Regions from separate parts of the Streptococcus sp. HMSC073D05 genome, predicted to be linked through region 2. Evidence: predicted binding sites of a transcription regulator. Region 2 holds the regulator's gene; the other holds the start of a gene.
The links. Region 2 encodes CtsR, which represses protease genes until heat stress. Its sites were predicted from a motif close to TTGGTCAAAAAAGGTCAAANA; they were not measured.
Positions count from the first base shown of each region.

Region 1 (3,425 bases), on a different contig from region 2:
GAGTCAGCTACAAAACTGACTTGGACGAAAATGACATCTTTAGTGTTGAAGATGAAGGAGATATGATCCTAACCGGTTACCTTGCCTTTCTTGATCCACCAAAACCTTCTGCAGCTCCCGCAATCAAAGCTCTTGCAGAATATGGGGTAACCACCAAGATCTTAACTGGGGACAATGAAAAGGTCACCCAAGCTGTCTGTGAAAAAGTAGGACTAGATGTCGAGCGGATTCTTTTGGGAAGCGAAATCGATACGATGACAGACCAAGAGTTAGCACAAGTTGTAGAAACAACAACGGTCTTTGCCAAACTATCACCCGATCAAAAAGCGCGGATCATCCTCAGTCTCAAGAACAATGGCCACAAGGTTGGTTACATGGGAGATGGTATTAACGATGCTCCATCTATGAAGGTCTCAGACGTTGGGATCTCCGTGGATACCGCTGTTGATATTGCCAAAGAAACGGCAGATGTCATCCTTCTGGATAAGGACTTGATGGTCCTTGAAAAAGGTTTGGTTGAAGGCCGCAAGGTCTATGCCAATATGACCAAGTACATCAAGATGACGGTCTCTTCTAACTTCGGGAACATCTTCTCTCTTCTCTTTGCCAGCATCTTTTTGCCCTTCCTTCCTATGGCCCCCGTTCATTTGATTGTGCTCAATCTTATCTATGATCTTTCCTGTATCGCCCTTCCTTTTGACAATGTCGACAAGGAATTCCTCAAGAAACCTCGTATCTGGGAAGCAAACTCTATCATGCGCTTTATGGCCTGGATTGGTCCAATTTCATCTGTATTTGATATTATTACCTACATGCTTCTTTACTTCCTTGTTGTTCCTATGATTTTAGGTCATGGCTACAACCATGGAGCAACAGATGCAGCAGCCTTTATCATGGTGTTTCAAACCGGATGGTTTATCGAATCTATGTGGTCTCAAACCATGGTTATTCATATGTTGCGTTCACCAAAACTGCCATTTATCCAAAGTCGTCCAGCCTTCTCAGTCGTGGTGACGACCTTAGCAGCAGCCTTCTTTGTAACCTCCCTTCCATATAGTCCTTTGGCTTCTATCTTGAAGTTGAGCCAACTAAATGGATTGTACTTTGTTCTATTGTTTGCGATTATCGTCCTCTATATGCTGAGTGTGACGGTTGTCAAACGTATCTATATTAAGAAATACAAAGAATGGTTGTAATTGATTGATAGAAAGAGTGAGTCCGAACTTAAAAAATTAAGTGTAAGGGCTCTCTTTTTTTTGTAAAATTTGGTATAATAAGAAGAATGTAAAGTTGGAAATGAAGATTTCCATGTGCTGTGAGTATCAAAGAGGGACTGAAAGAAAGAGTAGAGCTTGACTCCACTTTTATCATAGCTCTTTTTTGAATAATAACAGCTTAGAAAGAAGGATCTCAAAATGGGAAAATTAGAAGTTATTACACATCCACTGATTCAACACAAATTGTCTATTCTTCGTCGTACAGATACCTCTACGAAGGCCTTTCGTGAATTGGTAGATGAGATTGCTATGTTGATGGGCTACGAAGTATTGCGTGAATTGCCTCTTGAGGATGTTGAAATTGAAACTCCTATTACCAAAACCGTTCAAAAACAAATCGCAGGGAAGAAGTTGGCTATTGTCCCAATTCTTCGTGCAGGGATTGGGATGGTTGATGGTCTCTTGAGTTTGGTACCAGCTGCTAAGGTTGGCCATATCGGGATGTACCGTGATGAAGAAACCTTGAAACCAGTTGAATACTTGGTGAAATTGCCAGAAGATATTGATCAACGTCGTATCTTTGTAGTAGACCCAATGCTTGCTACGGGTGGATCCGCTATTCTAGCTATTGATTCCTTGAAAAAACGTGGCGCTAGCCATATCAAATTTGTCTGTCTAGTATCAGCGCCAGAAGGGGTGAAAGCTCTTCAAGAAGCTCACCCAGATGTTGATATCTTTACAGCAGCCCTCGATGATCATTTGAATGAACATGGCTACATTGTTCCTGGTCTTGGAGATGCAGGTGACCGTTTATTCGGTACCAAATAAGAAACCATTCATGATTCGTCCGAAAGGTGCTTAAGATTTGACCTTTTTTGACCATTGGTTTATAATAGCACATATACTTTGAACCTCACGAATCGTGAGAATGAATGGATACTAAAGGAGAAGAATAGATGATTCCAGTAGTTATTGAACAAACCAGTCGAGGAGAACGTTCTTACGATATTTATTCCCGTCTGTTAAAAGATCGAATTATCATGGTAACAGGACCAGTTGAGGACCAAATGGCTAACTCCATTATCGCTCAATTGCTCTTCTTGGATGCCCAAGATAATACAAAAGATATCTATATGTATATCAATACCCCAGGTGGCTCTGTCTCAGCAGGTCTTGCCATTGTAGATACTATGAACTTTATCAAGTCAGATGTCCAAACCATTGTTATGGGGATGGCAGCTTCTATGGGAACTATTATCGCTTCAAGCGGTGCGAAGGGCAAACGCTTCATGTTGCCAAACGCCGAGTACATGATTCACCAACCAATGGGTGGTACTGGTGGTGGTACCCAACAAACCGATATGGCGATTGCAGCAGAACACTTACTCAAAACACGGAACAACTTGGAAAAAATCCTTGCGGAAAATTCAGGTCAATCCATTGAAAAAGTGCATGCTGATGCGGAGCGTGACAATTGGATGAGCGCACAAGAAACACTTGAATATGGCTTTATTGATGAAATCATGGCCAATAATAAATTGGGTTAAACCATCCTGTGGGAAGGCCCGTCAAGAGGCTGGACAAAAGTCCTAGCCTCTCAATTATTTTTGGATTGTCGAGCAAAACGCAGTGGTTGAGTGGGATATACTACGCTGATTTCATCAGCTTTTACAGCCTTACTCAACTGTGCGGAGGTGGGACAACGAAATCGAATACTAACGAATTACCGATTTCTGTCCCACTCTCTTTTTTGCTCTCATAAAAGAGTAGTTCTTTTTCTTGAAATTTGATATACTAGTAACAGAACGAGAAAGGGATTGACCATGTTTGAGAAACAAGAAAGAACAGGCTTAATTGTTAAATTGTATTACAATCGAGACGGGAAAAAATTACAATCTGTCGGAGATGTCTTGTACCATTCTAAGAAATGCCGTTATGTCCAATTGTATGTGGACAGCGACAAGGCCGATCAAGTCATGGAAGACTTAAAGAAAGAACGTTATGTCAAAAAAGTCTTGCCTTGCCATCTCAAAGATTTAGATACAGATTTTGTGGGGAGTTTGCAACGATTGGAGACCCCATCTGTGGTCACAGAAGGTTAGAAAACGCAATCATTTGATGGATTGCGTTTTTTTTATTGACAATTGTCAGATAATTCGGTATATTCTTAATGTATTTATTTTAAGATTCATTTAAGGAGATCATTAC
Region 1 covers NZ_KV807499.1:317,459-320,883, reverse strand. Annotated here, with positions in the region: gene mgtA (magnesium-translocating P-type ATPase) at 1-1,196, shown strand, start outside; gene upp (uracil phosphoribosyltransferase) at 1,416-2,045, shown strand; gene clpP (ATP-dependent Clp protease proteolytic subunit ClpP) at 2,174-2,764, shown strand; gene HMPREF2832_RS09010 (DUF2129 domain-containing protein) at 3,041-3,319, shown strand.
Region 1: clpP (ATP-dependent Clp protease proteolytic subunit ClpP) is a predicted target of CtsR. The motif match lies at 2,080-2,100, and genes of this name have one in related genera.

Region 2 (3,425 bases):
GCGTCACCCTGGATGGAAAAGAAATGGCCTTCGAAGAAGGTCGGGGCCATGATTATGAGATCGAAGGCGATCATTATTTCAGTGGCTATGGAGACCAACGCAAGCTCGACCAGAGTTTGGTCAATCTGCAAGGCCTAGCAAAAGGCTACCACCAACTACGCTTGCATCTAGATCCAACCCTCAATGACCCTCAGTCATCTAGAGCTATCCAAGTAGACCGATTTATCCTCTCAGGGAAAGATAGTCAGTTGCTCAGTCAAGAAGAGTTGCAACAGATCATCAGAGAAGGAGTAGAAAAGATCAAGGCTACTTCTCTCGATCGCTTGAAAGCAGATCTCAAACCGATGGTTCAAGAACAATTGACGGACTTGACTCAGTTGTTGGATCAAGAGCGACCAGATTTGGTTGCTGCAGCTAATCAAGTGGAGGCACTTGAAACCATCTTAGAAGATACTCACAATTATGAACCGCTGACGCAGACACGACCAGAAGAAGGTGTTCGGGATTTGATTCTTGAAAAACCAGAACTTCTCATCGAAGCGGAGGAGATTCCATTTGAGAGTCAAACACGTGAGAACAAGGACTTGGCCAAGGGCGAGAGCCGGATCCTTCAAGCAGGGAAGGTCGGACGCCGGCTGAAATTGATCGAGGTTCGACAAGAAGAAGGCAAAGAAATTCGGACAGAAGTCGATGCCTTTGTCGAAGTGGAGGCTCAGGACCAGATCACAGAAGTTGGAACGAAGGAAGCGGAAGAAAGTCCGTTGATAGCTGATATGCCGACTCCAACCACTCTTGTAACTCCAAGTAAGGTGCAACCAGAAGTTGCGACTCTTTCTCAAGCTGAAGACAAAAAAGAAAAAGAAAGACCAGTTCTCTTGCAACCGAAAACCTCAGAAGCAGTTTCTGTTTTGACTTCAGACCATCCAGAAAAAGAAGGTGTTGAAAGTCCTTCTCTACAATCGGAAGGAAAACTTCCTCAAACCGGTACAAAAGAAAGTGGACTGTTTGCTTGGTTAGGCCTTCTTGGCCTAGGTTTCTTGGGCGGAGGCGCCAAATTCGTTCGTCGCAAAGAGTAGTTCCTTCTTCGCATAAGAGGTTAGTTCTTACTAGCCTCTTTTGTTTTGTTTTCTTAAGAGATTCCTATTTCCATGGAGTCTTTGCTTTATTTACAGCCGTAAAAATTGTATAATAGTCAAATAAGGTCAATGATGAGAAGGAACACTCCAAGGCCATTTTTTATGGGCCAAGAACAGAGCATCCATCTAGAAAAAAACAAGCCAGAAAGGAGCATCATGGCAAATAAGAACACATCTGATAGCATTGAAGCTTATATCAAGGCCTTGCTGGCTCAAGCTGGCATGGCAGAGCTCAAAAGAAGTGAGTTAGCCGATGTCTTTCAGGTCGTACCCAGTCAGATTAACTATGTTATCAAGACTCGCTTTACCGAGAGCCGAGGCTATATTGTAGAGAGCAAGCGCGGTGGTGGGGGCTATATCCGCATTGGCAAGGTCCAGTTTTCAGATCACCATCAGATGCTCCAAGACTTGGCAGCCAATATTGGAGAGACCATCAGCCAGCAGGTCTTCAATGATATCCTCCAGATGCTCTATGAAGAAAAATTATTGACACAACGTGAGACTCAGCTCTTGCTTGCGACGACCTCCGATGAGGTCCTAGGTCGAGATGCTCTCATCCTACGAGCAAGTATGCTGAAAAAAATTATTCAACAAGTAGATAGAAAAGGAAATACCGACTAGATGAACTATTCAACAGCACTGTTAGAAAGTATAGAAGCGGCCCAAATACTAGCAGGCCACTATCAGGGGCATACCTTAGATACTTGGCATCTCCTGACGGCTATGGCCAATAATCCCTATAGCGTAGCAGGTTCTGTACTTAACGATTATCCTATGCAGATCGATGAGTTTCAGGATGCAGCGGAGCATATTACAGGCCAAGCTTTTCAAAGCGACAATCGGTATGAAATCTTCCCATTTTCTTATCGGATGGAAGCGATTATGAAACACGCAAGAGAGATTGCCCAGGTCCTTCATGCCAAGACCTTGGGAACAGAGCATGTGCTCCTCTCTCTTCTAGCAGACCGTGGGACCTTGGCGAGCCAAGTTATGGAGTTTGCCGGCTTTGCCTTTACAGAGCAAGACAAGGGAGTTCCTATTGCCTCCCTTCGCAAGAATTTAGAAGACAAGGCAGGCTGGGACAAGAATGATATCAAAGCCATTCGGAGTCTCTATCGGGCCCAAAACCCCAACCGCCAAACCATGGGAAATATGATGGGCATGCCCCCAAGCACCAGTGGAGGTCTTGAAGATTATACCCGTGATTTGACAGAAATGGCGCGTGCAGGCCAGCTTGAGCCTGTGATCGGCCGGGATGCAGAGATTTCACGCATGATCCAAATCCTCAGCCGCAAGACGAAGAACAATCCTGTATTAGTGGGAGAAGCAGGGGTCGGAAAAACCGCCCTTGCCTTAGGTCTGGCTCAGCGTGTCGCTAGTGGCAATGTTCCAGCTGAAATCGCACAGATGCGTGTCTTAGAATTGGATCTCATGAATGTCGTTGCAGGGACGCGCTTCCGTGGGGACTTTGAAGAACGGATGAACAATATCATCCAGGACATCGAAGAAGACGGTCACGTGATTCTCTTTATCGATGAACTGCATACCATTATGGGGTCAGGATCCGGTATTGATTCGACCTTAGACGCAGCCAATATTCTAAAACCAGCCCTGGCACGGGGAACCTTGCGTACAGTTGGGGCAACGACTCAAGATGAGTACCAAAAGCATATCGAAAAAGACGCAGCCCTCTCTCGACGTTTTGCGAAAGTCACCATTGAAGAGCCAAGTGTTGCAGATAGCATCCAAATTCTCCAAGGCTTGAAAGAGACCTATCAGGACCACCATCATGTGACCATTACCGATGAAGCGATCGAAACAGCTGTCAAATATGCCCACCGCTATTTGACCAGCCGTCAATTGCCAGATTCAGCCATTGATCTCTTAGATGAAGCGGCAGCTACCGTACAAAACCGCGATTCCAACGGTCACGTAAAAGAAGAGTTGACCGCCTTGGATCGGGCCTTGATGGATGGCAAGTGGAAGAAAGCAGCCCAACTCTTAGAAGTAGAGTCCGCTCCCGTTGTCTACAAAAAAGAAGTCACTGACCAAGATGTCTTGGTGACTTTGAGCCAATTATCTGGTATTCCAACTCAAAAACTGACCCAAACCGATGCCAAGAAGTACCTAAACTTAGAAGCAGAATTGCACAAGCGCGTGATTGGTCAAGACCAAGCCGTTTCGAGTATCAGTCGGGCTATTCGACGCAATCAATCAGGTATCCGTAGCAATAAACGTCCGATCGGTTCTTTCATGTTCCTAGGACCTACCGGTGTCGGAAAAACAGAG
Region 2 covers NZ_KV807490.1:150,846-154,270, forward strand. Annotated here, with positions in the region: gene HMPREF2832_RS06325 (alpha-L-fucosidase) at 1-1,076, shown strand, start outside; gene HMPREF2832_RS06330 (CtsR family transcriptional regulator) at 1,293-1,757, shown strand; gene HMPREF2832_RS06335 (ATP-dependent Clp protease ATP-binding subunit) at 1,758-3,425, shown strand, end outside.